DNA from 3 places in the Vibrio sp. 2433-A1 genome. Region 1 is predicted to be linked to each of the others. Evidence: predicted binding sites of a transcription regulator. Region 1 holds the regulator's gene; each other region holds the start of a gene.
The links. Region 1 encodes PurR, which represses purine synthesis genes. Its sites were predicted from a motif close to TNANGNAAACGTTTNCNTNA; they were not measured.

Region 1 (10,826 bases):
ACGTTTCGGACGATGGTATCGTAGTTATTCCTAAAGGAGCTAGAATTGGCTACTAAGAATTTATCTATTCTCTTTGTAGCATCGGAAGTTGAAGGCTTGATCAAAAGTGGTGGCTTGGCTGATGTAGCCAAGGCACTTCCTGAAGCGCTTCGCACTCTTCAACAAGATGTTCGTATTACCTTACCTGCTTACCAAAAGATGGCGGGTTTAGATGAAGCAGTTACGTTATTAGAAACAAATTTAGAGTACTGGCCTCATACGGAGTATACGGTTAAGCAGCTTGAGGTCGCAGGCGTACCCGTTTACGCGATTGATTGTCCGCAATATTACGATCGACCAGAGATGTACGCGGAGAACAACCAAGCGTATGCCGACAATGGCGAACGTTTTGCTTTTTTTAGCGCTGCTTGTCTCGATATGTTACCAAAATTAGGTTTTCAGCCTGAGATCGTACATGCTAATGATTGGCATACGGGATTTGTGCCTTATCTGCTCAAGTATCGCTATGGTAATGATGAATTCTTTTCTGAGACGAAAAGTGTTCTCTCTATCCATAATGCGGTATTTAAGGGAGTCTTTAGCTATGACGAGTTACAGGTACTTCCTGAATTGCATACTCGTTACGCACCAGATGCCGCCGTTAGCCCTACGCATGTGACTATGTTGCGTGCTGGTGTGCTTAACGCCGATAAGATCAATGCTGTGAGTCCGACCTACGCAGAAGAGCTAAAAACTGAGCTTGGTAGTCATGGTATGGCTGCTGAGTTTCAGCAACGCGCTGACGATCTTGTTGGTATACTCAACGGTTGTGACTATTCTGCTTGGAACCCGCAAACGGATTCTCTATTACCTGCTAATTACAAAGCCAATCGCCAGAGCATGGTGCGTGGTAAGAAGGCATGTAAGAAAGAACTGCAACAGCGTGTTGGGTTGCAAACTGAAGATGTTGCGGTCTATGGCATGGTATGTCGTCTGACGAATCAAAAAGGTATTCACTATCTATTACCGATTCTTTCAGATTTTCTGAAACATGATGTTCAAGTCGTGATCGTAGGTACTGGTGATCCCGTCTTAGCTTCTCAGCTAAAAGAAATTGCGGCTAAACACAGTGATAAGTTTGCTTTTGTCGAAGCGTACAGTAACGAACTCGCGCACCTTGTGGAAGCTGGTGCTGACTTCTTTATTATGCCGTCAGAATTTGAACCATGTGGTTTAAATCAAATCTACAGCATGGCTTACGGTACTTTGCCGATTGTACGTGGAGTAGGTGGTTTACGTGACAGTGTGAATGATTACGACGCTGACCCGCAAAACGCGACGGGTTTTGTCTTTGACAAACCTGAGCCAAATGCATTGCTAAATGTTCTGCAAAGATCATTGTTGCTCTACGCTCAGCAACCTAATGAGGTTAAACGTGTGCAGTTGCATGCTATGGGGCAAAACTTCTGTTGGAACAAGGCGGCGGATGAGTATCTAGAGCTTTATCACATCGCTCTTAACCGTTAGTAGAAAAGGCGCTCAACAGCGCCTTTTTTGTCTCTTTTTGCAGCATATATACACAATCTTAAACAAGAAATGATGTGTTCCGACTTCTTTCCTCCTATGTTTATGGTACTCTCCTAACCAATCTAAATTTAGAGCACAATTCAATTCACTATGAGCGAGTCTTTACTGTTTCACAAAACCTTTGCGCACCCTGCCAGCGATGAATGGGTGGTGTTCGTGCATGGTGCTGGGGGCAGCTCGTCAATTTGGTTTAAACAAATTAAGGCATATAAGCAGCACTTTAACTTGCTGCTGATTGATTTGCGTGGACATGGTAAATCGAATCAACTACTCAAAGAGTTGATCGCTAATCGCTATACCTTTAAAGCGGTGACCGTTGATATTCTTAAAGTACTCGACCACTTAAAAATCCGCTCTGCTCACTTTGTCGGTATGTCGCTTGGTACCATTATTGTTCGCAATGTTGCTGAGCTTTCTGCAGATCGTGTTAAGTCTATGGTGCTAGGTGGCGCTGTAACTCGCTTGAATACCCGTTCGCAGGTTTTGGTAAGGTTGGGCAACATGTGCAAGCATATTGTCCCTTACATGTGGTTATACCGCTTATTTGCGTATATCGTCATGCCACAACGTGCTCAGAAAGAGTCTCGACACCTGTTTATCCGTGAAGCCAAGAAGCTCTGCCAGAAAGAGTTTAAGCGTTGGTTTATTCTCACCGCTGAAGTTAATCCGTTAATGCGTTACTTCAAAGACAGAGAGTTGCCAATTCCGACGCTCTACTTAATGGGGGATAGGGACTACATGTTCATTCAGCCGGTGAAAGAAATGGTTGCGGCGCACAGTGATAGTCAACTGCGTGAGATTGAAAATTGTGGTCATGTGTGTAACGTTGAGCGCCCAGATGAGTTCAACCAGCACTCAATTGCTTTTATCCAACAGCAAATTGGCACTAAGTAGTCTACTTAATTACGGTGCTAGGCTGCCACATTGCCAGCAGGCACCAAACTGACCTTCGTTTTGTTCTCTGCACTTATCACAGTACCAGTCTTGCTTGCCTTGTTCTGACTGAAACTCTTTAATGATCTCAGATGCTTTTTCACTGTCTCGTTGATCAAACAGCCAAATGTACGGTTCGCTGCTTTCTCCAAACGGGATTTCCCCTTGTAAGCCAAAGATACCTTCACCACGGACTTCACAATCAATGTATTGATACTTGAGAAGCTCACAGACGATGTGAGCTTCGGTAGGTGTGGTGGCTGAAAATACTTTCATCAAACATTCCCATTAGATGCAGATGGCTCAGTTCTTACTTTAGCCATGATCCACTTAGCGACAACTGGGAATAAGCCGAGCAGAGCAAACGACGCTAAAACAGTCGGTGAGGCAATACCAGAGAGCGAGTCAATTTGCGCAAGCTGAGTGCCTGCGTTGATGTATACCGCAGTACCCGGTAGCATACCAACTTGACTCACCACGTAGTATCTAGCGGTTGAAATTGGGGTAAGCCCCATTAACAAGTTGATTAAGAAAAATGGGAACACTGGGATTAGGCGCAGTGAAAACAGGTAGAAAGCGCCATCTTTTTTAACACCGTTATTGATAGCAGAGAGCTTTTCGCCAAACTTACCCTGCACCCAATCACGTAGTAAAAATCGACTGCTTAAAAAGGCTAGCGTGGCACCAATCGCACTAGCAAATGAAACGATAAGTAACCCGGTTGAAAAACCGAAAAGAGCACCACCTAATAAAGTGACGACAGCCGCTCCTGGTATAGAGAATGCGGTAATCGCAACATAGGCTAAGAAATAGGTAACTACCGCAACAACAAAGTTCTCTGAGATAAAGGCCGCAAGTTCAGCTTGCTGTGCTTTTGCGTTTTCTAGCGTGAGATACTGGCCAAAGTTCACACCTAACAGAATGATAAGTGATACAAAGATAACGCCAAGTATGATTTTTTTATTCATGTGCTGCTCCATCAAGAATCATGGCCGATTAATACAAAGTGTTAATAGACTAGACAGGGAAAGCAAGCAGTAAATTTCAACAAACAAAAAAAATCAGCACAACGGCTGACTTTTTAAAAAGGGAAAGGAAAATGTGTTGCCGATTAATGATTTAATTGGTTGAGTAACTCTTCACGTCGCCTATGAGGGATCACTGACCAATGTGTGCCGTTAATTGCGCCTTCTAGCGCCCAAAGCAATTCGACGTTAACTTCAGCAGAATGCGAAGACTGAATCGCTTTAAATGCGTTTACTGCACCTGTTTCTTCGAGATTCTCAACGCTATCAATACCGGCTTTCTTCAGCATACGTTCCGTAGCCAGCCTTAAGTTCGGCAGATCTTTAAGGCGATTCGGTTTAGCTTTCGCTTGCTGTTTCTTTTCGCTGTTCGCTGCAGTTAGCGCAGCTTGGGCAATCTCAAGCGTATTATCCTTATTCTTAAACCAATCATCGCTTAGAGCAAAGTATTTGGTGACGACAGGAAAGCCGCGCTTTTTGTAAACGTAAGGTTCTAAGCTAAGAGATTTAAATTGCTTTGCAAGTACGTCGTCTGCCCTAACGTGCAACTTATCATTGACGACTAATGCAAACATAGTGTCGTCGGCAAAAATACCGAAGCCACCAAACATTGAGCGGGACTTGATTAAGCCTAACGGCTCAAATAGTCGCATTGAGTCTTTTAGTATTGGTTTATCCATGCTGTGTATTCTCGGTGTATATGTATACGCCACCAATTCAGGTCCGAGAGAGTAGCAAAATTATGCAGGCTTGTTGTCAGTCTAGTGTCATACGATTGCTAGCAATTACAATATGACATGTGTGCATATTTACCATCGGCAACCCCGCTACCAAACAATTAACTTGTTGAAGGCCGGAGGCTTTGCGTCCCATCCTTTCGAAATGGTTTGCCCTGTTCGTGGCATAATCGAACAACAATAAGGATAAATGGATTTTGGGCTGGGCATCACATTTGAATGGGATAAGTGTGATCTTGGTTCAGTAAATAGGTTTGGTTCATACACTTAGCCAATGAAAGCAACCCAGCTAAGTGTATGTCAAATAAGTTATTTCTTAATATTTTGTACGGTATTTCGCTCAACGATCTCTGGGTGCATTTCAAAGATACGCTTTTCGTGCTCTTTGTCTTTAATGCGCTCTAGTAGAATCTCGAATGCGTTTTTACCTACACGGCGTTTTGGCTGGTGAACCGTGGTCAATGGTGGTGAGAAGTACTCCGCAAGCTCGATATTGTCGTAACCAATTACCGACATATCTTCTGGAATGCGAATGCCTTTCTGCTGTAGGCGACTCATTAGCCCTAGAGCCATAGTGTCATTGAAACAGAAGATTGCGCTTGGCTTATTGTCCATTGCTGCGATCTGGTCTGCAGCTAGAACTGCAGTATCACACTCGAAGTTACCTTCTAAAATCCAATCTTCTTTGACTGGAAGGTTTGCTTCGTTCATCGCACGTTTAAAGCCACGAATACGTTCCTGACACGCTGCTTTCTCAAAGTGTCCGCTTAGGCAGGCAATATCGGTATGACCACGGTCAATTAGGTATTTAGTTGCTAAATAGCCACCTTCTTCCGAGTTATCGATGATCTTATCGGCTTGAGAGCTCTCTGGCCCCCAATCCATAACCACTTTCGGGATGTCTTTGTGGCGATCTAGCATTTCGCTCAGTTCTTCAGTTAAGTCTGAACACATGACCAAAATACCGTCTACGCGCTTTTCAGCTAGCATGCGAATGTAGTCGCGTTGCTTCTCATAAATACCGCCCGTATTACATAAGATCAGCGTATAGCCTTGGCGGTAACAGTAACTCTCTACACCATCAATGACCTCAGAGAAGAAAAGGTTTGTGGACTGAGTCACCAGCATACCAATCGTGCGCGTGGTATTACACTTTAGGCTACGTGCAACCGCACTTGGTGCGTAGTTTAGTTCTGTTACTGCTTCCATTACTTTTTCTTGCGTAGCTTCAGCAACAAAGCGCGTTTTATTGATTACATGTGACACAGTTGTCGTTGATACACCAGCTAGGCGAGCAACGTCTTTTATAGTGGCCATAAGGTTCTGTCCTGTCGATGACTGCCGCGGAATTATATTCAGTTTAGAATACCTAAGCAGAAAGTATCAGAAACACAAAAACCGCTCTATTTAGCGGTTTGTATTTGATTCGTTTGTTTTTATCGTTTGCGGTCACAATTTTAGACCGCAAAACTCTTAAGAGCAAACAAAAAAACACGAAAGCAACCTGCCGGAGGTCACAATGTTGTCTTTATTCGCCTAACAGATAGCTGCGATCTAAAGCAAGGAAGGCAGTAGCGAATGCGCTGATTGCCGAGTAGAAACCGAACTCATCAAACTTCTGACACTTTTCTGAGAACTGTGGCGTCCAGCTTAGCAGGTGTTGACGAATGAACTGTTCCTGAACAGCAAAAGCTTCTTCAATCTTAGCTTCGTCTTCTGCGTCATTTGAGCGGATGATCAAGTTACCTAAGAAATCGAGTTCAATCGCAATGTGATCTGCAGGTTCATTCAGGTTTTTGTCTACCTCAACACTATGCTCAGCCATCAACTCTTCCATCTCTTTGGCTGGTGTATCATTTAATAGACCAGACTTACCGATATACATTGACGCGTATGGTAAGGCAGAGTCTTTATCTGACTTTAAGAAAAGGTCACAAAAATCAGCCGCTAGCTCAAGTTGTGCGTCTTCACGGTCCATAAGACGGTTTAGAGCATCAGTAATACGGTTGATTGACGGCTTGAGTTGTTCGTTCTCACCCAAGCCGGTAAGGAACGAACGGATCTCTGGCGAATGATATTGTGTTATGTTCTCTTCAGTTAGCTCTTTAGCGAAAAGGCTCGACAGCCACCAGTAGATTTCAGCGCGTTTTTCATTGAATGCTTTGATTTCTTGCATTAGGTGTTACTCCCCAAATAATTATCGCTATTGTAACCAATAAAAATGAACAGCGGTAACCACTTATATGACAAGATAAAAGCAAATATTCGAAGATATTAATGCACGGAAAGGTTTTGTCTTGAATCAATAAAAAATCACCTTTCTAGCTTTTAAAGTGATAAGTACTAGAAATGTTACTATATATGAATAGAATAATAGAAAGAGCAAATCCCAATGTAAATTAAGTGGTGTAGATGAGTTATCACGTACTAGTTGTAGAAGATGACGCAGTTACTCGCAGTAAGCTGGTGGGTTACTTTCAAAATGAAGGTTACAACGTCAGTGAAGCGGAAAGTGGCGAGCAAATGCGCAACATGCTACAAAGTAATGCGATTGATTTGGTGATGTTGGACATTAACCTACCTGGTGAAGATGGTTTAATGTTAACTCGAGAACTTCGCAGTCAGTCCGACATTGGAATTATCCTGGTAACAGGACGCACGGATAGCATAGATAAAATTGTTGGCCTCGAAATGGGCGCGGACGATTATGTCACTAAACCTTTTGAATTGCGCGAGCTACTGGTTCGAGTTAAAAATTTGCTGTGGCGAATTTCTGCTGCGCGTAACTCTACAGGAAACGTCGAGGGAGGCAAGGCGAACGAAAATATGGTTCGCTTCGGTGATTGGACGTTTGACGTTCAACGTCGCGCTTTGAGCCGTAACGGTGAGCCAGTTAAGTTAACCAAAGCAGAATACGAGTTGCTTGTTGCACTGTCGTCCTACCCGAACCAAGTATTAAGCCGTGAGCGTATTCTAAACATGATTAGCCACCGTGTTGATGCGCCAAACGATCGTACGATTGATGTGCTTATTCGTCGTATGCGTGCCAAGATGGAGTTCGACCCAAAGAACCCACAAATCTTTGTCACAGTGCACGGTGAAGGCTACATGTTCGCTGGTGACTAATCAGACTCAAACATAAAAATACCGAGGCATGCCTCGGTATTTTTTTATCTGTTAAAGCGCGCTTTCGCCTGCGCTGAGACTTTGTTCTTCAAAATCTGATGCCCAGTCGCGCAATGATTGCCATATGCGGCCCAGCGTTTCATGCCAGTAGAGTTCTGTCTGCTCAAGGTATTTGCCTTTTGGCGTGTACTTTTCCCATGCTTGGGTAATGTTATCGTGAGCTAAGTAGTTAGTCGGCGCAGGGTAAGGATCCATGCCGGCTGAGTGAAACTCGTTCAGTGCGCGTTGCATATGGCTAGCAGAAGTAACAACAACCAGCTTTTTCGTTGTGACGAAAGCGGCAGCTTGTCTTGCTTCTTCCCAAGTATCTTTTGCTGTTTCAAGCAAGATAATGTCAGATTTTGAAACGCCGAGTGCTAACGCCACCTTGGCCATCATACGTGCATTACTCACTTCTGAGCCGCCAGAATAACCAGATAAGATCAGTTTAGAACCAGGATAGATGCGCATTATGCGTATACCTTCAGCTAAACGCATCAAACCAGTACGACTTAATTCTGAGGTCGGAGGGATCTTGTCATCGACAACGTGACCACTTCCTAACACCATAACGTAGGCTATAGATTCATCGACCGGGAAAAATGCAGAGTACTGGCGCTCTAATGGCATCAATAAGCGAGAAGAAACCGGTTGGAAGGCAATTAAGAAAATGCCAATAAATGAGAATAAAACAACAAAGCATCCGGTCTTCTGTTTACGCGTGAACATGATTAACATAAGGCCCAACATACCAATGATTAACATCGCTGGTAGGGGCATTAGTAAAGAAGACACAACTTTTTTCAGCTCAAACATACTTAAATAGTCCGAAAAAACATCAATTGATTATATTTTAAGAGAAAGCCTCTTTATTCCTGCCTTTCTTGTGACAGAATAGCAGCACGATTAGACATAATAACTCATGCTGCTGTGACTGAAGACCGCAATTTCGACGATATTGCCCACAAATTTGCAAAAAATATTTACGGCTCAGACAAAGGCGAGATACGCCAAGTCATTGTTTGGGAAGATCTTCAACAGATACTTCATACTGTTGATGGGGCAAATAAACAACTTAATGTGCTTGATGCAGGTGGCGGATTGGCACAAATGTCTCAAAAGCTTGCTAAGCTCGGACATCATGTAGCGTTATGTGATCTATCTTCTGAAATGCTGCAGTTAGCAGAGCAGGATATTGCAAATAACGGGCTGCTTGAGCAGTATCGCTTCATTCATTCTCCTGTTCAATCTATTGAGAAACATCTCGATAAGCACGTTGATGTGGTGCTTTTCCACGCAGTGATGGAGTGGTTAGCAGACCCGAAGCCCGCATTGGGAAATGTACTTGAACAGGTGAAGCCGGGTGGGGTGGCATCAATTATGTTCTACAACCATCATGGATTGGTATATAAGAACGTAGTGTGTGGCAATATTCCTCATGTACTCGATGGTATGCCACACCGAAAACGATTTAAGCTGCAGCCACAAAAGGGCTTAAAACCAGAAGAGGTCTATCAATGGATAGAAGACGCTGGTTTCACGATTTGTGGTAAATCTGGTATTCGTTGTTTCAGTGACTACATAGGTAATATGGAGTACATGGGCGACTACGAATATGAAGATGTGCTAGCACTAGAGAAACAACTTTGTAGACAAGAGCCATACCTCTCGTTAGGCCGATACATACATGTATGGGCACAAAAGAAAGATAAGCAGGACTAACAATGAGTGAGATGACTCTAAATGCTGCTGAGCAACCTATCGATGAATTGGTTGGCTGGGTTAAGCAGAATGACTTCTCATTGAACCTCACGACCGAACGGCTAGCATTTTTGATTGCTATTGCCGTTCTCAGTAACGAAAGGTTTGATGAAGAACTAGGAGAGGGCGAACTCCACGATGCGTTCACTATCGTAACTCGATTATTCGAAGAGACGGGGGATGCATCTGCATTTCGTGCCAACAACGCGATTAATGAGATGGTCAAGCAGCGCCTAATGAGCCGCTTTACCAGCGAAGTGACAGACGGTGCAAGTATCTACCGCCTATCACCGCTAGCGATTGGTATTACCGATTACTACGTGCGTCACCGAGAGTTCTCTAAGCTAAAACTATCCATTCAGCTCTCTATGGTGGCTGATGAGATGGCGAAAGCGATTGAATCGGCTCGTCAAGGTGGTACACCGGGTCACTGGCGCAAAAACGTCTACGGCGTACTTAAGTATTCTGTGGGCGAGATCTTTGATCAGATCGATTTTAACCAGCGTGTGATGGATGAGCAGCAGCAATCTGTGAAGATTCAGATCGCTGAGCTGCTGAACAAAGATTGGCGTGATGCGATCAACAACTGTGAATCGCTGCTATCTGAAACGTCCAACACTCTGAAAGAGCTGCAAGATACATTGCAAGCGGCTGGTGATGAACTTCAAACCCAGATCTTAGATATTCAAGAGCTGGTGTATGGTGATGATGAGCTTGAGTTCATTGCAGAAACCTTGTTTGGGCTGCAGATGAAACTGGACCGCATAACCAGCTGGGGTCAGCAAGCGATTGACCTTTGGATCGGCTATGACCGCCACGTACACAAGTTTATTCGAACTGCGATTGATATGGATAAGAACCGAGCATTCAGTTCGCGTTTACGTCAATCAGTGAAAGATTATTTCGATATGCCTTGGTATTTGACTTATGCAGATGCTGAGCGTCTCTCAGACCTTCGTGATGAAGCTTTGGTTCTCCGTGATGACGAAGTGACCGGCCAAGTGCCATTAGAAGTGGAATACGAAGAGTTTCAACAGGTCAACGATGAGTTGTCAGAGCGTGTTGGTGGCATGCTTAAAGTTCATAAAGAACAAGGCACACCAATTGATTTGGGCATAGTGTTACGTGATTATCTCGCGCAGCACCCACAAACTCATCATTTTGATTTAGCACGAATTGTTATCGACCAAGCTGTGCGTCTGGGCTATTCAGAGTCCGACTATCAAGCGATCCAGCCAGATTGGCAAGCGATTAACGATTTTGGTGCAAAGGTACAAGCAAATGTCATCGACCGATATTAATGAATACATGTCAGATAAGCTGGCAAAAGCAATTTCCAACCCTCTGTTCCCAGCGCTAGATAGCATGCTGCGTGCTGGGCGTCATATTTCAAGCGAAGACCTTGATAACCATGCACTGCTGTCAGATTTCGAAATCGAGCTGTCATCGTTTTATCAACGCTACAACACTGAGTTAGTGAAAGCACCGGAAGGTTTCTTCTACCTGCGTCCACGTTCGACTTCTTTGATTGGCCGCAGCGTATTGTCAGAGCTCGACATGCTAGTGGGTAAGGTGCTGTGTTTCCTTTACCTAAGCCCAGAGCGTTTGGCTCACGAAGGTATCTTCACTAACCAAGAGC
Region 2 (10,826 bases), on a different contig from region 1:
GATTTTCAATCACTGGCAAACCGGCTTAAATGGCAAAGGCTGGGGGGCGTTATTTTGGTGTAACCACGATCAGCCACGCGTTGTGAGCCGCTTAGGTAATGATCAACAGTATCGAATTGAGTCAGCAAAAATGCTCGGTGCGTCAGTCCATATGATGCAAGGTACGCCATATATCTATCAAGGTGAAGAGATCGGCATGACCAACCCAGGCTACACCTCGATTGAGCAATATCGTGATGTTGAAAGTACCAATATGTACGACATCATGGTCAATCAGCAAGGTGTTAGCCATGACGAGATGATCGCGATCTTAGCGCAGAAATCTCGTGATAATTCTCGTACCCCGATGCAGTGGAACAGCGAAGCGTATGCTGGCTTTTCTAAAGGCCAACCATGGCTTGAGGTTGCGAGCAACTACCCAGACATTAATGCCGACAAAGCAGTCGCTGATGATGACTCAGTGTTCTACTTCTATCAGCAACTCATTAAGCTGCGTAAAGAGATTGAAGTGATCACCACAGGTAACTATGTGGATCTCTATCCACAACACAGTGCTATCTTTGGCTACCAACGTAAATCTGAAAATCAGACATTAATCTGTTTGAATAACTATTATGGTGAAGAAGCAGAGTGTGTATTACCTGACGATTTTGATTGTGGTAACGCTGAGTACGCTTTAGCTAACTATGATCTTCAGGCTGATAGAGTGTCACAGCACCAGGTTTTGAGACCATACGAAACTCGAATTATCCTTTTGAATAACTAACGCCCCCTGTTAGTTATCGCCTCGGCCTTTGGTTGGGGCTTTTTTATATCTGGAGATTATTGGATGAGTAATGTGGATGAGGGAGTATTTGTGGATGTCAGAAACGAAAAAAGCCAACTCAGTGAGTTGGCTTTCTTGAATATGGTGGAGGGGGACGGATTCGAACCATCGAAGGCAGTGCCAGCAGATTTACAGTCTGATCCCTTTGGCCACTCGGGAACCCCTCCAGGGTGTTTTCTATTCTTTTTACGGAATAGCTTAATTAATGTTTTCCCAACACGTTAATCAAGTGTTTCTTATAACTTATCTACAAAGGCTATTTACCTTGAAGAAAGTATAAGAAGAAATATGGTGGAGGGGGACGGATTCGAACCATCGAAGGCAGTGCCAGCAGATTTACAGTCTGATCCCTTTGGCCACTCGGGAACCCCTCCAGGGTGTTTTCTATTCTTTTTACGGAATAGCTTAATTAATGTTTTCCCAACACGTTAATCAAGTGTTTCTTATAACTTATCTACAAAGGCTATTTACCTTGAAGAAAGTATAAGAAGAAATATGGTGGAGGGGGACGGATTCGAACCATCGAAGGCAGTGCCAGCAGATTTACAGTCTGATCCCTTTGGCCACTCGGGAACCCCTCCAGGGTGTTTTCTATTCTTTTTACGGAATAGCTTAATTAATGTTTTCCCAACACGTTAATCAAGTGTTTCTCACAACTTATCAAAAGGTTGTTCACCTAAAGAAAGTCACAAGAAGAAATATGGTGGAGGGGGACGGATTCGAACCATCGAAGGCAGTGCCAGCAGATTTACAGTCTGATCCCTTTGGCCACTCGGGAACCCCTCCAGGGTGTTTTATACTTAGACAATGATTTCCCAACACATTGCTCAAGTGCGGAGCGAATCATAGCAAACTCGCTCAAGCTGTAAAGCGTTTTCTTAGAATTTTGAATTGAATGGTGCCTTTTTGGGCAAAGGTGGCAGTAATTGACCATAAAGCTTAAACAATCAACGGTTTTACTTACACATTATTTCGCGCTCTTTACATTACTTGACGTTTAAATTGAGTATAAAGGGATACAATACGGGTAATTACTCTATACAGAACTTCGCTATGAAAAATAAAATTGTTTTGAGTTTGCTGTCGTTGTCTATTATTGCAGCAGTACCAACAGCTTACGCTAAAAGGCAAGGGCCATCTTCAGTGACGGTTGTGACCGAACAAGTGCAGACACATGAAGTATCTCAGTCGCTTGAATTAGTCGGAAAACTCGATGCCGAGCAATCGGTGGCCATTTCTCCTGAGGTCACAGGTAAAGTTGACGTTATCGCGGTTAAAGCCAATCAAGTGGTGCGTAAAGGTCAGCTTTTAGTTCAGTTAAATGATGATAAAGCGCGTGCAGCGGTCACAGAAGCTACTGCCTATTTAAAAGACGAGCAACGTAAGCTCAAAGAGTTTCAGCGTTTAGTGAAGCGCAATGCGATAACTCAGACCGAGATTGATGCTCAACAAGCTAGCGTTGATATTGCGAAAGCTCGTCTTGATGCTGCCAATGCTAATCTGAAAGAACTTCATATTAGTGCGCCTTTCGATGGTACGGTAGGCTTTATTGACTTTAGTCGCGGGAAAATGGTTAGTGCAGGTGCAGAACTTCTCAATTTAGATAACCTTTCCGTTATGCAGCTCGACCTCCAAGTACCAGAGCGATACCTCTCTCTGTTATCGCAAGGTATGAAAGTAAAAGCAACGACGGCTGCATGGCCTAGTAAACAGTTCGAAGGTGAAGTGGTAGGCATAGACTCACGCATTAACTCTGAAACTTTAAACTTGCGTGTACGTATCCACTTCGCTAATGCCGAGCAATATTTAAAACCGGGCATGCTAGTGTCTGCTGATATGGATTTTCCTGCCATCGAAGCGCCAATCATCCCCGTTCAAGCATTAGAGTATTCAGGCACTAAGCGTTTTGTTTATGTGGTCGGTGAAGACAGCAAAGTCCAGCGTACTGAAGTCACTTTAGGTGCGCGAATCGATAACCTCGTTGTGATTGAACAAGGATTAGAGATTGGTGAAAAGATTGTCGTACAAGGCATCGTAAATATGCGCGATGGCATTGCCGTGACTGAGCTAGGCAGCGATGCTCGTCCGAAAGTAGCGAATAAGAGCCAAGAAGGGGCGAACTAATGCTGTTATCTGACGTTTCTGTAAAGAGACCCGTTGCCGCTGTCGTCCTTAGCTTATTGCTGTGTGTGTTCGGTATTGTTTCTTTTAACAAGTTAGCGGTTCGTGAAATGCCAGACATTGAAAGTCCGGTTGTTTCGATCAGCACGCGCTACGAAGGTGCTTCCGCGACCATCATTGAAAGCCAAATCACTTCCAACCTTGAAGACCAGTTGTCGGGGATAAGTGGTATTGATGAAATTTCGTCAACCACGCGTAATGGTATGTCTCGTATTACCATCACCTTTGACCTAGGCTATGATCTCAATACAGGTGTGAGCGATATACGTGATGCAGTTGCTCGTGCGCAGCGCTCGCTGCCTGATGAAGCTGATGATCCGATCGTATTTAAAAACAACGGCTCAGGTGAGGCTTCACTCTATATCAACCTTAGTTCGTCTGAAATGGACCGAACTCAGCTGACAGACTATGCCGAGCGCGTATTGATGGACCGTTTCAGTTTGATTTCAGGGGTGAGTTCAGTCGATGTTTCTGGTGGTTTGTACAAAGTCATGTACGTAAAACTTAAACCAGAGCAGATGGCTGGCCGTGGAGTGACTACATCAGATATTACGTCAGCACTGCGCAGTGAAAACATCGAAAGCCCTGGTGGTGAGGTGCGCAACGACCAAATCGTTATGTCAGTTCGCACTGCACGTAGCTACAATAAGACGCAAGACTTTGAGTATTTGGTCGTTAAACGTGCGAGTGATAATTCACCAATTTACCTACGTGACGTAGCGGAGGTATACATTGGCGCAGAGAACGAAAACTCAACCTTTAAAAGTGATGGTGTAGTGAATGTCAGTATGGGTATTGTGCCTCAATCGGACGCAAACCCATTAGAAGTCGCCAAATTAGTTCATAAGCAAGTTGAAGACATTCAGCAGTTCTTGCCTGATGGTACTCGCCTTGCGATTGACTATGACTCGACAGTCTTCATTGAACGTTCCATCACTGAGGTGTATAGCACACTATTTATTACTGGTGGTCTTGTTGTACTGGTCTTGTACATCTTTATTGGTCAAGCGCGTGCAACCTTAATCCCTGCAGTGACGGTACCTGTATCACTTATATCTTCTTTCATTGCCGCTTATTACTTTGGCTTTTCGATTAATTTGATCACTTTGATGGCTCTTATCTTGTCGATTGGTCTGGTAGTTGATGATGCGATTGTTGTAGTTGAAAACATCTTCCATCACATCGAAAGGGGTGAAAAACCACTGCTTGCCGCTTATAAAGGAACGAGAGAAGTCGGCTTTGCGGTCATTGCTACAACGCTAGTACTGGTGATGGTTTTCCTACCTATTTCATTTATGGATGGCATGGTTGGTCTGCTATTTACTGAGTTCTCAGTGTTACTCGCGATGTCAGTGATCTTCTCATCACTGATTGCTCTGACACTGACACCTGTTCTTGGCAGCAAACTGCTTAAAGCGAATGTAAAACCAAGCCGCTTCAATATGTTCATTGATCGTATGTTTGGCCGTTTAGAGTCGGGCTACCGAAAGGCCCTCAAGGGGGCACTGAAATGGAAGTGGGCAGCTCCGCTTATCATTCTCTCTTGTATTGGTGGCAGTTGGGGGCTAATGCAGCAAGTACCAGCTCAGTTAACACCCTCTGAAGACCGCGGTGTAATTTTTGCCTTTGTGCGTGGTGCCGATGCAACTAGCTATAACCGTATGTCAGCGAATATGGACATTGTCGAAGAGCGTCTAATGCCATTGCTTGGCCAAGGTTTCTTAAAGTCCTTCAGTATCCAATCACCGGCATTTGGCGGTAATGCTGGGGATCAGACCGGCTTTGTAATCATGATTCTGGATGACTGGAATGACCGTGATGTCACAGCGCAGCAAGCGTTAGGGCAAGTACGTAAAGCGTTAGCGGGTATTCCAGATGTGCGAGTGTTCCCATTCATGCCAGGTTTCCGTGGTGGTTCGAGCGAACCTGTTCAGTTTGTACTTGGTGGTTCTGACTACCCTGAACTCAAAGCATGGGCAGAGAAGTTGGAGCGGTTAGCGGAAGAGTCGCCGTTTATGGAAGGCGCAGATATTAACTACTCTGAGAAAACTCCTGAGCTGGTTGTTTCTGTCGATAAACAGCGCGCGGCTGAGCTAGGCATCAGTGTCCAAGATATTTCTGAAACGCTTGAGATTATGCTCGGTGGTAAGAGTGAAACGACCTTTGTTGAGCGCGGTGAAGAGTATGACGTTTATTTACGTGGTGATGAGAACAGCTTCAACAACGCTTCTGACTTAAGCCAAATCTATATGCGCACTGCTTCCGGAGAGTTGGTGACGCTCGATGCGGTAACTAAGATTGAAGAAGTTGCGTCATCAATCCGCCTTTCACACTACAACAAGCAAAAAGCAATTACTGTAACGGCAAATTTGTCGGACGGTTATACGCTTGGTGAGGCATTAGATTACCTTGATCAGCAAGCAATTGAGCTTCTCCCTGGCGATATCTCGGTAAGTTACTCTGGCGAGTCTAAAGACTACAAAGAGAACCAATCGAGTATTCTGATTGTATTCGCGCTCGCATTGCTGGTGGCCTACTTAGTACTGGCTGCTCAGTTTGAAAGCTTTATTAACCCATTGGTCGTGATGTTTACGGTTCCTATGGGGGTATTTGGTGGCTTCCTAGGTTTGTTCTTGATGAATCAGGGCCTCAATATCTATAGCCAGATTGGCATGATCATGCTGATTGGTATGGTAACCAAGAATGGTATTTTGATTGTCGAGTTTGCTAACCAACTGCGTGACCGTGGTATCGAGTTTGAAAAAGCGATTGTCGATGCGTCTGCCCGTCGTCTTCGCCCAATTATGATGACAGCGTTTACTACATTGGCAGGTGCGATTCCGTTGATTATGTCGACAGGTGCCGGTTATGAAAGCCGAGTTGCTGTCGGTACGGTAATCTTCTTCGGTATGGCCTTTGCGACCTTGGTGACCTTGTTTGTTATCCCTGCGATGTATCGTTTGATTTCAGCATCTACTCAATCACCGGGTCATGTCGAAGCCGAGCTAAACAAAGAGCTTAGTCATGATGTGAAGGCTCGTGCCTCACACGGAGACCTTAATTAAGCAGGCGGGAACAGGCTTTGCTCTAGGAAACTGTCATTCCATAGAGCGACGAAGGAGCGAGTAGGGAATCTCATCGAGTATTTGATTTGCTTTAAGAGATCCCCAACTCGTTCATCCCTCACTATTGAGGATGACGAATTTATTTACTCAAACTAAAGAGGGTTGACGTTTTCGCGTCAACCCTCTTTTTTGTTCTGCTCTTTGTTAGCCGTAATTTACACTATAGCGGGTCGGCTTATGGTTCATCGCTAGCACTAGGTTTAGAGCGATAGCACCAAGGATAGATAGACCAATCACTTCAGGCGAAACGAAGAAGAATGAAGCAACCAAGATAACAAAGTCGATCGCGAGTTGAGATTTGCCCACCGAAATTCCAAACTTGTCCTGAATGAATAGACATAAGACATTGAAACCGCCCAAGCTTGAACGGTGGCGGAATAGGATCAACATACCTAAGCCCATCAGTAATCCACCTGCTACGGCACAATAAACGGCGTTGATGCTGTCTAAACTGATGACTAAATAAAGGTGATCAGCAAAGATTGACACTAAAGCGCCTGAAATTGCACTGTTAAAAGCAAAGCGAGAACCAAAGCGTTTCCATGCTAAAAGGTAAAAAGGGCAGTTAGCAGCAAAATAAAGCACACCAAAAGAGAGAGGTACGAATTGACTCGCCAATAGAGCTAAGCCTGTGGTACCACCCGTCAGTAGCGACGCTGATTGTAAAAAGAAGACGCCCTGAGCAACTAAGAAGGTGCCAGTTAAAATTGCGATCCAATCTTCTTTTCTTGAGTGTTTTTCCATCAATTTGAAATTTAACTAGTAAATAATGGCGAGCATACTATTTAAAAATGAAGGATTTCGGTAGCTTGAGAGCGAAATTTGAGGTAAACCTATGTAATTATCGTTTTACGGAGTGTAAAGGACGAAATTGACACTTTGCTAAGTAAACACTTGGTGAAAAGGTCATCATGATATTCTTCGTAAAGCATTATGAAAAAACTGCATGAGAAAAAATGAATTTTTCTCTTTATGACCTAGATCAAATTATGTAAAATGCGCGTCATTAGCTTAATGCAAACGTTTGCGTCAGGTGAGAAACGTCGGTATTGAGGTCAAAAATCAGTTTTTTTGCAATTTTTAAGTCTTAATCTGAGTCAGGAGATACAGATGCTAAAGCGTGATATGAACATCGCAGATTACGATGCGGAACTGTTCGCAGCAATCCAAGAAGAAACTCTTCGCCAGGAAGAACACATTGAACTTATCGCTTCTGAAAACTACACCAGCCCACGTGTAATGGAAGCTCAAGGTTCTCAGCTAACAAACAAGTACGCTGAAGGTTACCCAGGCAAGCGCTACTACGGTGGTTGTGAGTACGTTGACAAAGCAGAAGCTCTGGCTATCGACCGTGCATGTCAGCTATTTGGTTGTGAGTACGCCAACGTACAGCCACATTCTGGTTCTCAAGCTAACAGCGCTGTTTACATGGCACTACTGAACCCAGGCGATACGGTTCTAGGTATGAGCCTAGCGCACGGTGGTCACCTGACTCACGGCTCTCCAGTAAACTTCTCTGGTAAGCACTACAACGTTATCCCTTACGGTATCGACGAAGCAGGCCAAATCAACTACGACGAGATGGAACAACTTGCGCTTGAGCACAAGCCGAAGATGATCATCGGCGGTTTCTCTGCATACTCGCAAATCGTTGATTGGGCTCGCATGCGTGAAATCGCAGACAAAGCAGGCGCTTGGCTATTTGTTGATATGGCTCACGTAGCGGGTCTAATCGCTGCTGGCGAATACCCAACACCAGTACCACATGCTCACGTTGTAACGACAACGACTCACAAAACGCTAGCAGGTCCACGTGGTGGTCTTATCCTGTCTAATGCGGGTGAAGAGATGTACAAAAAGCTGAACTCAGCGGTATTCCCTGGTGGTCAAGGTGGTCCTCTTATGCACGTTATTGCTGGTAAAGCAGTAGCGTTCAAAGAAGCAATGGAACCTGAATTCAAAGCTTACCAAGCTCGCGTAGTTAAAAATGCAAAAGCGATGGTTGCTCAGTTCCAAGAGCGCGGTTACAAAATCGTTTCTAACGGTACTGAAAACCACCTTTTCCTAGTTGACCTAATCGACAAAGACATCACAGGTAAAGATGCAGATGCAGCACTAGGTGCAGCAAACATCACGGTAAATAAGAACTCAGTACCGAACGACCCACGTAGCCCATTCGTTACGTCTGGTATCCGTGTAGGTTCTCCAGCAATTACTCGTCGCGGTTTCACTGAAGAAGATGCGAAAGAGCTAGCGAACTGGATGTGTGACGTGCTAGATAACATCGGCAACGAGGAAGTTATCGAAGCAACGAAAGCAAAAGTGCTCGATATCTGTAAGCGTCTACCTGTTTACGCGTAATTTTTCTGCCTGAATGGTTCTATTTCTGCGTCAAAGGTGCTCATTTACTATCGTAAACTCCGCGCCTTTTCCTTGAACTAGAAACCATTCAGTTGAAAATGAATTGAAGCCTCATCATTTGATGGGGCTTTTTTAAATTCTGAGATTCAGTCATTCCATAGAGCGACGAAGGAGCGAGTAGGGAATCTCGAAACTCGAAACTCGTTTACTTAGGCAGGCTGATTAATGTGCCTGACTTACACTTAAATGAATAGTACTTACTGCTTTCACTAAACTTACCTAAACCTTCACCATCACAGTAGTCGAAGTTAATATCACGCATTGTTGCTAGCGTTTCTTCGCTGTTGAGGGAGAACTTAGAGCCATCGGCACAAACAATGCGTACACGCTCATCATCACTAACTGAATAAAGAGAAACATCGGTATTACAAAGCTCAAAAGAGGCTTCACGAAAGTTGTCTTGCTTTGTATTTGAAGCGCAGCCAGCAGTAAGTGTCGCCAGCGCAATTGCGACTAATCCTAATCTCTTCATAATAAATCCTTAGGTGATTTTATCTTGTGCTTATAACTAGTTAGGTAAGCCTATATAAGAGTAGTTGTTCATTCAATAGAAATTAAAAAAGGCTGACATATTTAGCCAGCCTTTTATTCGTTTAATAAACGTTTAGCTTACTTCTACACCTTGCGCTTGAAGGTCAGCGTGGTAAGAAGAACGTACGAATGGGCCACAAGCTGCATGAGTAAAGCCTAGCTCAAGTGCGATCTCTTTAAGCTCATCAAACTCAGAAGGCGGAACATAACGCTCTACTGGTAAGTGGTGACGGCTCGGAGCTAAGTACTGGCCTAGTGTCAGCATGGTAACACCATGTTCGCGAAGGTCTTTCAGAACTTGGATGATCTCTTCTTTTGTTTCGCCAAGACCCATCATAACACCAGACTTTGTTGGGATATCAGGGTGCTGTTCTTTGAATTTCTGTAGCAGTTGTAGTGACCACTTGTAGTTCGCCCCTGGGCGAGCCTTACGGTATAGGCGCGGTGCCGTCTCTAGGTTGTGGTTAAATACATCTGGTGGATTGTCTTTCATTAGATCCAACGCAACATCCATACGGCCACGGAAGTCAGGGACAAGAGTTTCAATTCTAATGTTCGGGTTAAGAGCACGGATCTCGCGGTTACAATCAGCAAAGTGTTGCGCGCCGCCATCGCGTAGGTCGTCACGGTCAACTGACGTAATAACGACATACTTAAGCTTCATATCTTGGATGGTTTTAGCTAGTTTTTTCGGTTCATCCGCTTCAGGAGTAAGAGGGCGGCCATGGGCAACGTCACAGAATGGGCAGCGGCGAGTACAAATTGCACCAAGGATCATAAACGTAGCGGTACCGTGGTTAAAACATTCCGCTAGGTTTGGACATGAAGCCTCTTCACAAACAGAGTGGAGGTTATTTTTACGCATAGCCGACTTAATGTCTTGGATACGTTGGCTGTCCGCTGGGAGCTTGATCTTCATCCATTCAGGTTTACGAAGAACTTCTTTTTGCTCTGTTGGCATGTTCTTTACTGGAATCAGTGCCATTTTGTCAGCGTCGCGGTATTTAACGCCTTTTTCCATTTGGATTGGTTTACTCATGCTTCTCTTACTTCTCGTTACTGTTTGTCTTATTGGCTGGCTAATGTTGTGGATTCAACGTGGTCATAACCGAGTAGAGCCACCAGTTCTTCGACTAGCTTGTGTTCGACCTCGATGATGTCATTTGGACCACCAAGCTGACTCACTTGAACCATTTCCATTCCAGCATAACCACAAGGATTGATGCGGTGGAATGGTGATAAGTCCATATTTACATTTAATGCTAAACCATGGAACGAACATCCTTTACGGATTCGCAAACCTAAGGAACAGATTTTTTTGCCATCTACATAAACACCCGGTGCATCTGGGCGTGCTGCAGAGTCGATATTGTATGTCTTTAGCGTGTTAATTACGAGATTCTCGATATGCGTGACGAGATCTCGTACACCAATTTTTTTTCGACGAAGGTTTATCAGGAAATATGCGACTAGCTGACCTGGCCCATGGTAAGTCACTTGACCACCGCGGTCACTTTGTACCACTGGAATATCACCAGGGTTTAGTAAGTGTTCTGCTTTACCTGCTTGTCCTTGAGTGAAAACGGGGTTGTGTTCAACGAGCCAAACCTCATCGGCGGTTTCATCCGTTCTGTTATCGGTGAAGTCATGCATTGCGCGCCAAATTGGCTCGTAATCTTGTCTGCCGAGATGTTTCACCACAAGCTTGTTTTGCATTCCGCTGTTCCATCGTCGATTAATAA
Region 3 (10,826 bases), on a different contig from region 1:
GGTTACTTGGCCCTGCGGCTCGAAGCTTTCAGAGTAAGTAACGTAAACACTGCCATTATCCGCAGGGTGATAAATTACACCTAGTTTTGGAGCAAGGTTTTCTTCAGCAACACCGTCTTGAACTTTACGGTCGAAACGCAAGCCAGTTAGCAATTGCCACTGTTCATTAATCGTCACTAGATCTTGTGCATAAAAACCCCAAGTATCGTAACGCCCATTCGGTGCTAAGCTAGTTGCTCCTGGAATTTGCACTGGTACAGTTTCATTTGGCACATATTCACCTTTATTGAAACTATCCATACCACGCTCGTAGCTGTAACCCAACCAGTTACCACCTAGTAAGATCTTATGATTCATTCCAGCAAAGCTAGTGTCTGCAGCTAAGTCCAAATAACCCGTTCTAAAGCGCCATTTGTCATGACGATAATTTCCACCTTGCGTAACCGTGCCTGTCCCATCAGGATTTAGATTGGCAAAACTTGGGTAGCTCTCTATATCAATACGCTCGAAGTCTTGGTAATTAAAGCCTGTATTTAGAGACCAAACGTCCGTTAGCTGAGCGTTTACATTAAAACCAACGTTCTCTACGTCATTCTCAATTTCAGACCACTGAGCATCCCAGATATGATCTTTGTTACCTACTAATTGGCCATCGAGTGTATAAACGGCACCAGAATCTACGCTGCCTTTGTCATTAGTTTTATCATAATGAACCGATACCGTTACATCATCAGAAACATCGTAATCAACGAACAGACCACCAACAAGTCGCTCAGTTTGAGGCTTAGAACCGTCACCGTATGTTCTCCAAGAGCTGTAGCTCTCTTTAGAAATAATCGTGCGAGCACGTAACGTTTCATCATCGTTTAGCACGCCACTCACATCAACCATGGTACGTGAGTGATCGTTTGAACCCACATCTTGGCTAACGTTGACTTGAGTTTCGTAAGTTGGCTTTTTAGTGACCATATTAATAAGGCCACCTGGCGCTGACACACCGTAAAGCAGACCTGATGGCCCCTTCACAACTTCTACACGTTCTAGAAGCTCTACCGGCTGACGGTAGTGAGACCAGTGTTGATGCCCGTCACGTAGGAAACCTGATGAGCTTTGTACTTCAAAGCCACGTAGTGAGAAACGTTCACGGTTACGGCTTGTACCACCAGCACTCACACTCGCATCATTTTTTAACACGTCACCAAGAGTACTTGCGCGCTGCTCATCAATGATTTGCTCATCGATAACTGCAATTTGTCCCGGGGTTTCCAGCTGAGTCGCTTCCATTCGCATAGCAGTGGCATTGGTATCGGCTTTATAACCGTAATCGCGCCCTTCTACGACCATGTGCTCATCTGTTTTAACCGTTTCCGCAACCACTGCAGGAGTCGCTAATACAACACCAATCACGAGTGCTAACTGACTCTTAGTGAACATAAATCTCTCCGTTTCTTTATATACAAAGCGAATGTGCTTTGCTTAGTTATTTATAACGAAGTGAAATATAAGTGATAACCAATATCATTTGCATTAAATTTACAAAATTTACTTTGATATGAATTTAGTTAGTAAAAAGGTGGGGTAAAAAGAAGAGTTAGCAGTCGGTATCAGTGTCGTTGGGTACTTGGCCTAGACTCTCACTTGGGATAGTGGTTTCAAAGCTCGGCATTGGTAGAACGCCACTCTCACCGATAAATGAAAGTAACGCGACAAAACGATAGTTCAAATCGGTAGCTCTCGCTCTGACAAATCGAACATCTTCAACAACAGGCGTCGTTAGCACATTGCTCTCTTCGTCGAGATACTCGATAGTAATGTTGGCCTCTCCTACAGATGAAATATAACTTGTGCTGGCAATAAAGGTTTTTATACCCGTATCGTTTATTTCACAAACTGCCGCCATTCTAGCCGCTGCACGCACCGACTCACTCACCGCCTGCATTGAAAACATAAAATAGCCAATGGAAGCGATCGCCAACATGATCATCATAAGAAATGATGACATGACAGTGAATTCAATGATGGTAATGCCTTTTACTTTTTTCATTGATCCAACCTCGCCACTGTTGCTGCGTTCATAGGCACAGCTAGTGAAAATTCTGTATTGGGAATTGTCGCTGAGAAAAGAGGCTCAAATGTATAGTTTGCAGATACAGTGACAAATTGATTATTTTCACAACTCACCGTGACGTTAGTGGTAGTCAAGTTATCAATCAAAGCCGAGGCACCTGTTTTCAATGTTCCATAGACAACAAATTGTTTTACATCATTTTGCGCGTTAATTATTGGTCCACAGCCCGACATTTGACTCAAGGTAGAAGCATACCTCGCCCCTACCCTAACGGCCTTGTTCAGCGTATTCATCTCAACAAATACTCGTGCTACTTCCACGACAGCGACAAGCAGTAGCAACAATATAGGCAAACCAATGATCAGTTCTACCGCCGCCAGACCCTTTTGTTTACGCAACATCATGAACCTCCTCCAACAGAGGAAGGATCTTTGTAAAGAACTATTCGCGTTACACCAGTATCTGTGTCGGAAACCCCTCCTTCAATAACAGAGCATTGTTCAATAAATTCACCAAAAATACTTTGCTGGCCTTTCTTACCAGATTCCTGCGAAGAATCATAACGTTGCAGCATAAAGAAGCAGCCAATGCTGGTTACGGTAAACTCTATTTTACCTCCAGACTTAGATGCCGAATCACAGTCTAATATTGGCACTGGTAAAACACGTCTCCAAGCAGCACCACCCGCTGATTTACAATCGGAATCGTCTAAACACGCTTTGGTCTGTTCTACATACTCGTTATAAGTCCATTTATCAGGCGCAGTAGAGTCGTTGTAGTCTGCAATATTATCGGTAGTGATTGCGGTATCAGGCTCTGTGATTACCAGATCTGATGGGTAATAGACACCATCGAGCGTCGCACCCTCAAAGCGGCTATCAATATCTTCCGTTGCACCAACGGCGTTACCAGTTTCAGAGTCAATGGTATCTTCTACTGTGACCACTACGGTATTTTTACCAACCAGAGCGTCACTGACCGAAGACTTACCGCTACCAATATCAAGTAAGTGATAATTACCCGCCCCAAGACCATCTGGATCATCTGATTGGCTGCCGGACTTAATCTCGTAAGCTTTGGCGACTTCGTAGCCTGAAGGACCAGTTTCACTGCCTTCACACATACCAATCGGCAAAATATTAGAGGTTCCATCCACGTAAACAGGGCCAGCAACTGCGCTTGCTGATACTTTTTTTTCCATGCCCAAAAGATCGAGTAAAAATTCATTGAGGCCAACCTCTGAAACTTCAACTCGTACATAAACCATATCAGGAGAGGCTGGGAAAGTAGTCGAAAAACCACTATTTGGAGAATCCGAATATTCGATAGAGAGGAGATTGAGGCCATTGCCATCATCAGTGCCTGTTAATTCAATTTCATCATTGCCGGGGGATTCAATTACTTTCTTGTAGGATTCGATAATCGCGGTATCGGTATCACTTTTCTCATTGGTTCGATTAGCAACCGTAGCCCCGGCCAAAGCGATGGTATCGACGGCATTTTGCAGGCGCGTTTTATTAACCACAAAGTGAGAAACATCTATAGAGAGCGCAGCTATCGTTATAAACATAACCATGCTCATCGTCATAACCACCAAGGTCAAACCTCGTTGATTATGAATTCGGTTTGGGTACTGACGCATGTCCATAGCCCCCTTGGCCGATGCTTCAGCCAATATCACTAGTCCCTAAAGTGTCCTTCACCAGAAACTACGAGTGAGTCCACTCGCAATCATCAGTTCCAACGAATAAGCCACTAACACTAGATAAACTATAGTTCAATCTACCGGTACTGACTAAATTGATAACTAGATCTTGGTTCTGTTTTTTTCAAGCCTTGTCACATGGAAATTGCAGCTCAATTCTTAACCCACCGTGAGTACAATTGGACGCCTTCACATCACCGCCAACTAACTTCATGGATTCTTTGACAATTGCGAGACCAAGCCCATATCCCCCACGTTGTTTGTCACGTGCAGACTCTAGACGCGTGAATGGCCTGAAAATCTCACTTAATTGGTTAAGGGCAATACCCGGACCATTATCGACAACTTCAATCACTACCTTTTGCTCAAGCTCGATCGGTAAAACATAAAGGGAGACTTCAATGATTGCTTGAGGCCCTGCATACTTGATTGCATTGGAGATTAAGTTAGTTAAGCAACGCATGACTAAACGCTCATCAGTAATGACTATAGGCACACCATCACCCATGTTAACGACGATGTTCTGCGCGACGCCTAACTGTAGCTTACTTTGCTCAACTTGATTACTCACAACGCCTTCAAGGCATGTCGGACGCAAATTCGATTCATAGCGCGCATTTTCAATACGGCTAAATTCGAGTATTTCTCCGACCAATCCATCCATTTCATCCACTTCTTTCTCTAACCGTTCAACTAATGGCAAACTGATATCAGATGCCTTAGTACGCAGCAAATGAAGCGCTAAATTCTGTCTGGCCAGAGGCGTTCTCAACTCATGGGAAACATCCCGAATCAGCTGTTTTTGTCTCTCTGCTAACGCGTGAATCTCTTGGGTCATATTGTCAAAGTCACGCGCGAGATCATTAAACTCGGTGGTCTTAGAATTCAGCTCCGAGACGACATTTACGGAAAAATCCCCCGACGCTAGACGGCGACTCGCCTCACGCAGACGGTTTAATGGCTTTTGCAGCTTTCGGGCGAGTATCAGCGAAAACAGCGCCAACATCGCAATCACAATAACCACTTTGCTTATCGCAAAATAGACGATAAAACGATGAGCTGGATGCAGCTCACTAGGAAGTTGAACAACGAGAGTATTACCTTGCACCAACCTGACACCAATTAAAGGCTTACTAACTCGATCATTTAATGGACCGTTAAGCTCTCGTAGAAAGCGCAGCTTAAACTCAAAATGTGGATGCATTTGTCGGTGGGACAGCGGTTGGTTTTGCGTATCAAGCACAAATAAGTAGTATGGCTGTGCATTGCCCCAGTCCGCAAGCTCATCCATATCTCCCTCTTCGATCAACACATTGGCTTGCTCGGCAAGCGCTTCTATTTTCTGCTTAACTTGCGGTGGTACTTTTAGTACCGCCGAAACCAAAGCTTGCTCTGCAAGTGCCTGCAAAAGCACGATGCAAACGATAACCGCTGACATGTAACTAAACAGTTGAAAGAAAAGAGAGTCTTTCCTCTTCACTATCGCAGAGGGATAAAGCGACTTGAACATGGTTTAGTGCCCTGCACTACCGACAAAGCTATAACCTTTGCCGCGAACTGTTTTGATGTGCTGCTTTGATAATCCGGCTTCAATAAACTTACGACGTAAATTGCTAATGTGCATATCGAGATTACGATCGAAAGGACTCAACTCTTTCTTTAGCACTTCGATTTGTAGCTCAGCTTTTGAGATCACCATATTTTCTCGGCTTACCAAATAGCTAAGTAGGTCTGATTCTGTCCCAGTAAGAGGTAAGCTTGGTATTTGAGAGGCAATACCATCTTTATCCAGCTGATAGGAATGTCTTTGCTTTTCCAGACCGACGCGACGAAAAATCGCCTTAATTCGGGTCAACAACTCGGGCACTTTAAACGGCTTAGCGATGTATTGATCAGCGCCCGATTGGTAACCATCTAATATTGAAGCTTCATCATTGAGTGCAGTTAGCATAAGGATTGGTGTCGCAAAGCGTTGGCAAATTTTACGCGCAACTTGCATACCATTCAGTTTAGGTAGCATCACATCAAGCAACACTAAGTCTACTGAGATCTTTTCTATAAACTGAAGTGCACTTTCGCCACAATGGACACTATCTACCTGATAGCCTTCGGCTTGCAACACATCTGTAAGAAGTTCACACAATTCAATATCGTCATCGACAACTAGCACTCTGGACATGAGAATAACAGTACAATTGAAAAAGGTTCGCATTCTAATCTTGAAGCACAGTAAACACAATCAAGAAACGATAGAATCTCCAGCCTAACTGACCGTTATTTGTTTTTGATCATTAGCTTTCGCCACATTACTGCTCCTAGCAGACTGCGTAGTTTAACTTTTGTTGCTCTCCAATGAGTGCTTGGCGTGCGTGGTGCTGTACTGAGTAAATGCTGAAACACCTCGCTGGTAAACTGCACTTTTCCACCATGAGCCACTAACAATACATCAGGTTCAAGGTTATATACGCGCTTAATGGATGCTTTGTATTGATTAGGATGAAAGACAGGAAATGGTGAAACAAGCTGCTTTTTTACCTCAACCATCAGATCTGCGACGTAAAGGATGCTCTGCTTTTCATGATGAAGTGATAAGTCACGGTCGGTGTGCCCCGGCGTTTCTATTACTTTCCAGTCTTCGAAATCAGGGATGCATTGACCGTCCGACAACTGAATATCCGGGCGTAACTTACGTGAATACCACAAATTTCGCTTTGGCTTTCTTTTTCTGTTAGCAACCCAACAAGCGAGGGCTATATCAGTTAAGTGCATGACAAAACCGTCAACTCCTCCATACCAGTGAGAATCTCGCTTCGCTGAGACAATCTTGCAGCCAGTTAGACTTCTAAGCTTATGAGCAGCGCCTGCGTGGTCCGGGTGCATATGAGTAACAACCACTACTGACAAATCCGAAAACGGCCGCTGCAACTCATGGGTGATGAATTGTTCGATGTATGAAATGTCTGCTCGGGAAGCTCCATCAAGAAGCATTAACTTGTCGGAGTACTCCGCTAGATAGATGGTTTGGATATATCCGTCAATGGCATGAAGTTTCACAGCTCACCCTGTTAACATTTAATTTACAAAAACGATAACAAGGTGATACTGCTTTAGAAAGAGTAATCACTCTAATATGTGAACAAGGTTTATTGTGGTTCTGGTCGTTTGACGAATTTCAGTAGCTTACCGTCAGTGCGGTAAAAAATAAGCGCCAACAAGATCAAGCTACAACCAATCAATTTATTTCTGGAAAGCTGCTCCCCATACCAAAGGATGCTTAAAATGACGGTCCAAATAGGTTCAAGCAGCATGATAAGAGCAGCATTGCCTGGGTTACACCCCTTCTGCCCTAGCGTTTGCATCACATACCTTAAACTGGTTGCGAGCAAAGCACTCAGTGCAAACCACCCCCATATAGATGCTTCAACGTGTGTTGGTATCGTTTCAAATATTGCTGAAGTTATTAAGGCAATAACGCCGGTAACACATAGCTGAATCGCCGTCAGCAAGAGCACCGGGATCTTTTGGGCCAGTTTACTGTTCACATTAAAATGAAGCGCAAGTAGACAAGCATTGGCTAAAAACCATATCTGGCCTGCTGAACTGTTCCAGCCATCGGTTAAAGACAACATCGCCAAGCCACAGACTGCGATAGGCATTGAAATCCAAAACGCGCGTTTAGGTCTTTCTTTATAGAGTAACCAAGCAATGATTGGCACGAAAATCATGGATAAGCTGACGATGAACGCCCCCTCACCCAAGGTTTTACTGATCGAAATCGCATGTACCCAGCTAAGCAACGCAAATGCAAGGATCATCCCTCCTCCGACGACCTGCGATAGTCGTTGAAGCGTCAGTAGACGAACTTGCTTAAAACAGAAGGGGAATAAGCAGATTGAGGCAACTAAAAAGCGCAACCCGACAAAACCAAAAGGCGGTAACCCTTGAATGGTTTCTTTTGAGAAAATCCACCCAAGTCCTGCCAATGCAGTCGTTGCAACGAGTATCCAAGCCGCTTTATTTTCAGCGTTCAAAGTCGAGTCTCTTTATTGTAATTATTTTATAATTTATGAGCCGATAGTGTCAGATTCATCAGCGAATAGCTACGACTTATCTACTCAAAATTCTCATTTAGGGGTACTCTATGTAGCACGACTATTCTATCGAATTTCACTATGATTATTGTTGGGCACCGAGGCGTAGCAGGACGCTTTCCCGAAAACACGTTAACCAGTATTCAAGAAGCTGTAACACTTGGCCTAGATTGGGTTGAAGTCGACGTTCAACCGACATTAGACAACCATTTGGTGGTTTGTCACGACCACACTATCGACCGTTGCTCTAATGGCAACGGAAGAGTAGATGAGCTTACCCTAGAGCAACTCAAGCAGCTGAATTTTGCTGCCCGCTTTAAGCACGGCATCGAACACCAGACACTCTTAACCCTCGACGAGCTTTTGCAGTTTGCCATAGGCAATCAATTAAAATTAAACATCGAGATTAAAGTCGATAAGCATTGTGCTAAATCTGTGTGTCAATTGCTGAAGCAAACTTTAGAGTCATCCCCGATTCGCGAAGATCAATTTGTACTATCTAGTTTTAGTCATCGCGTCATCAGACATCTACATAAGATGCTACCTTCAGTTCGTTTGGGGGTGCTCTGTGAACGCTTAAAACCTGCAAATAAAAAACTATTGGCTGAGGTCTCTGCATTTAGCTGTAACCTGAACTATCAGTGGGTAACCACCAAACAGATCTCACAGCTTAAACAGCAAGGCTATCAGGTATGGTGTTATACTGTGAATAACCCTAATTCTCTGCAACATATACAAGGGTTAGACGCCATCTTTAGCGATTACCCAGAGCGTTTCTTTTAAGTACCCTACTCATCCTCTCCATACAGTGTTGTACAGGACAACTGTATAACACTGTATAAAATCACGTGCGCCTTATCACATTTCTTGTTTTTCTCGCAATTTCCCACGCCAGAACCAAGACGTAAATTTACATTACAAATCATTAACTTACAAACAAATCCATCCCCGCACACATAAGTTTTCGATGAAAAAACATCCAAAAAACACTTGATCATAAATGCAAAAATAACTACTGTATAGACATACAGCATGTACAAAGGAACAGTTATTATGATTCAGGCACAACACACAGCTCGCGCATTCTCTAAGTTTAATGTTCTTGCTCAACCGACTCAGCCAATGAACATTGACCATTCTACGTTACATCGTCTCGCTGGACTGTCAGGTCAGAGCCAGTGGATTTTATTCACCTCTGAGTGCCCTCGCCCTAATTACGACCAGTTTGCAGCGTCGCATATTAGCTGCCAAAAAATCATTCAGATGAAACCTTCTCATACACAGAGTGAGTTTGAGATTGTCAAAAAAGCGATTCAATCAGGTAATGCGAGTGCTGTAGTCGCATCAACCAATATCGCGGCTGTTGAACAAAGTTTGCTACGCAGTTTAGCCGCACAATTTCAGTGTGAAGTCTTCTTCGTTGAGGGCAGAGTTAACCAGTACCACTAACAAGCTCAACGATAGTCACTGCCTTTTACCCCCTCCCTGCGAGGGGGTTTTCTTTTTTGGCTGATCATCAAGCGAACTTTAAGCGATAAGCAAAAAAATAAGCAAACGTTTGCTTTTTCTCTGGTAGCCACAAATAGTTCTGGTATCATGCGACTCAAATCCATTATCTCTAATGATAATTTCCACGTTGCTTTAAGATAGGAATGTCTAGATGAGTCTCGCTGACCAAGTTCTTGCCGTAAATGATGATCTTCCAATTCGTACTGATAAACCCGTTCACAGTGGCAAAGTTCGCTCTGTTTACTGGCTAACAGAAGAAGACAGCAAACGCCTAATTAAAGAAAAAGGCTACGACGTAGCACCGGACGCCCCGCTTGCTATCATGGTGATCAGTGATCGTATCTCTGCATTTGATTGTATTTGGCATGCTGAAGGTGGCCTTAAAGGCGTACCGGGTAAAGGTGCTGCACTCAACGCTATCTCTAACCACTGGTTTAAGCTATTTAAAGATAGTGGTCTTGCTGATAGCCACATTCTAGACATCCCTCACCCGTTCGTTTGGATTGTTCAAAAAGCCAAACCAATCATGATCGAAGCAATTTGTCGTCAATACATTACCGGTTCGATGTGGCGCGCATACGAGAAAGGCGAACGTGAATTTTGTGGTATTCAGTTACCTGAAGGATTAGAAAAAGACAAAGCACTTCCAGAACTATTGATGACTCCTTCTACCAAGGGCATTTTGAAAAATATCCCTGGTGTACCTGAAGCGGATGATGTCAACATTACTCGTCAAAACATCGAAGATAACTTTGCTTCATTTAACTTTTCTAAAGCCGAAGACATCGCATTGTACGAGAAGCTGCTTCGTGAAGGCTTCGTAGTGATTAGTGATGCGCTTGCGCAAGTTGATCAAATCTTTGTAGATACCAAGTTTGAGTTTGGCTACGTGCATGACGCAGCTGGTAACGAAAAACTCATCTATATGGATGAAGTCGGTACGCCAGACTCATCGCGTATTTGGGATGAGAAAGAGTATGAAGCAGGCAAAATTGTTGAAAACTCAAAAGAAGGCTTCCGTCAGTTCTTGCTTAACCACTTCCCTGACCCAGATATCTTGCTCAACAAGGAACGTATGGATGAACGGGAAGCACTAGCACGAGACAATGCGTTGCCTCTGGAAGCACTTCAAGATATCTCACGCACCTACATCGGTATTGCAGAGAAAATCACAGGCCAACCAATCAAGTTGAGTGATAATCCAAAGCAAGAAATTGTAGATATTCTAAGTAAAGAATACGGACTGATTGATTAATCTGCTATTATAAAACCAACGCGCTCCTATCAAATAGAGCGCGTTTTTTGTTACTTAGCCTATTTGTCTTTGCCACCTTTATTGCTTCCGCCGCTGTTCCCTCCGCCACGATTGCCACTGTTTCCTTTATTACCGCTATTCCCTTTGTTTCCACTATTCCCTTTACTGCTACTTTGGTTGCTTGAGCTACTACTTTCG

Region 2: glyA (serine hydroxymethyltransferase) is a predicted target of PurR. The motif match lies at 7,145-7,164, and genes of this name have one in related genera.
Region 3: ACU01J_RS10905 (phosphoribosylaminoimidazolesuccinocarboxamide synthase) is a predicted target of PurR. The motif match lies at 9,411-9,430, and genes of this name have one in related genera.

The regions. Positions count from the first base shown of each region.
Region 1 covers NZ_JBRESC010000005.1:183,218-194,043, reverse strand. The annotation lists gene glgC (glucose-1-phosphate adenylyltransferase) at 1-56, shown strand, start outside; gene glgA (glycogen synthase GlgA) at 46-1,506, shown strand; gene ACU01J_RS07380 (alpha/beta fold hydrolase) at 1,657-2,460, shown strand; gene ACU01J_RS07375 (putative signal transducing protein) at 2,470-2,775, opposite strand; gene ACU01J_RS07370 (TVP38/TMEM64 family protein) at 2,775-3,467, opposite strand; gene ACU01J_RS07365 (TfoX/Sxy family DNA transformation protein) at 3,611-4,204, opposite strand; cyclic di-GMP riboswitch class I at 4,339-4,426, opposite strand; gene purR (HTH-type transcriptional repressor PurR) at 4,571-5,578, opposite strand; gene torD (molecular chaperone TorD) at 5,790-6,437, opposite strand; gene torR (two-component system response regulator TorR) at 6,674-7,387, shown strand; gene elyC (envelope biogenesis factor ElyC) at 7,439-8,242, opposite strand; gene cmoM (tRNA uridine 5-oxyacetic acid(34) methyltransferase CmoM) at 8,357-9,148, shown strand; gene mukF (chromosome partition protein MukF) at 9,151-10,488, shown strand; gene mukE (chromosome partition protein MukE) at 10,469-10,826, shown strand, end outside.
Region 2 covers NZ_JBRESC010000001.1:435,118-445,943, reverse strand. The annotation lists gene treC (alpha,alpha-phosphotrehalase) at 1-766, shown strand, start outside; tRNA gene ACU01J_RS02100 (tRNA-Tyr) at 909-993, opposite strand; tRNA gene ACU01J_RS02095 (tRNA-Tyr) at 1,116-1,200, opposite strand; tRNA gene ACU01J_RS02090 (tRNA-Tyr) at 1,323-1,407, opposite strand; tRNA gene ACU01J_RS02085 (tRNA-Tyr) at 1,528-1,612, opposite strand; gene ACU01J_RS02080 (efflux RND transporter periplasmic adaptor subunit) at 1,880-2,950, shown strand; gene vexH (vibriobactin export RND transporter permease subunit VexH) at 2,950-6,072, shown strand; gene ACU01J_RS02070 (YitT family protein) at 6,277-6,876, opposite strand; gene glyA (serine hydroxymethyltransferase) at 7,243-8,493, shown strand; gene ACU01J_RS02060 (hypothetical protein) at 8,699-9,025, opposite strand; gene lipA (lipoyl synthase) at 9,158-10,123, opposite strand; gene lipB (lipoyl(octanoyl) transferase LipB) at 10,153-10,800, opposite strand.
Region 3 covers NZ_JBRESC010000009.1:56,189-67,014, reverse strand. The annotation lists gene ACU01J_RS10955 (TonB-dependent siderophore receptor) at 1-1,434, opposite strand, end outside; gene ACU01J_RS10950 (TadE/TadG family type IV pilus assembly protein) at 1,592-2,044, opposite strand; gene ACU01J_RS10945 (TadE/TadG family type IV pilus assembly protein) at 2,041-2,472, opposite strand; gene ACU01J_RS10940 (TadE/TadG family type IV pilus assembly protein) at 2,469-3,710, opposite strand; gene ACU01J_RS10935 (histidine kinase sensor domain-containing protein) at 3,898-5,283, opposite strand; gene ACU01J_RS10930 (response regulator transcription factor) at 5,287-5,952, opposite strand; gene ACU01J_RS10925 (MBL fold metallo-hydrolase) at 6,048-6,827, opposite strand; gene ACU01J_RS10920 (DMT family transporter) at 6,917-7,804, opposite strand; gene ACU01J_RS10915 (glycerophosphodiester phosphodiesterase) at 7,946-8,647, shown strand; gene ACU01J_RS10910 (SulA-like leucine-rich domain-containing protein) at 8,918-9,313, shown strand; gene ACU01J_RS10905 (phosphoribosylaminoimidazolesuccinocarboxamide synthase) at 9,525-10,628, shown strand; gene ACU01J_RS10900 (EF-hand domain-containing protein) at 10,688-10,826, opposite strand, start outside.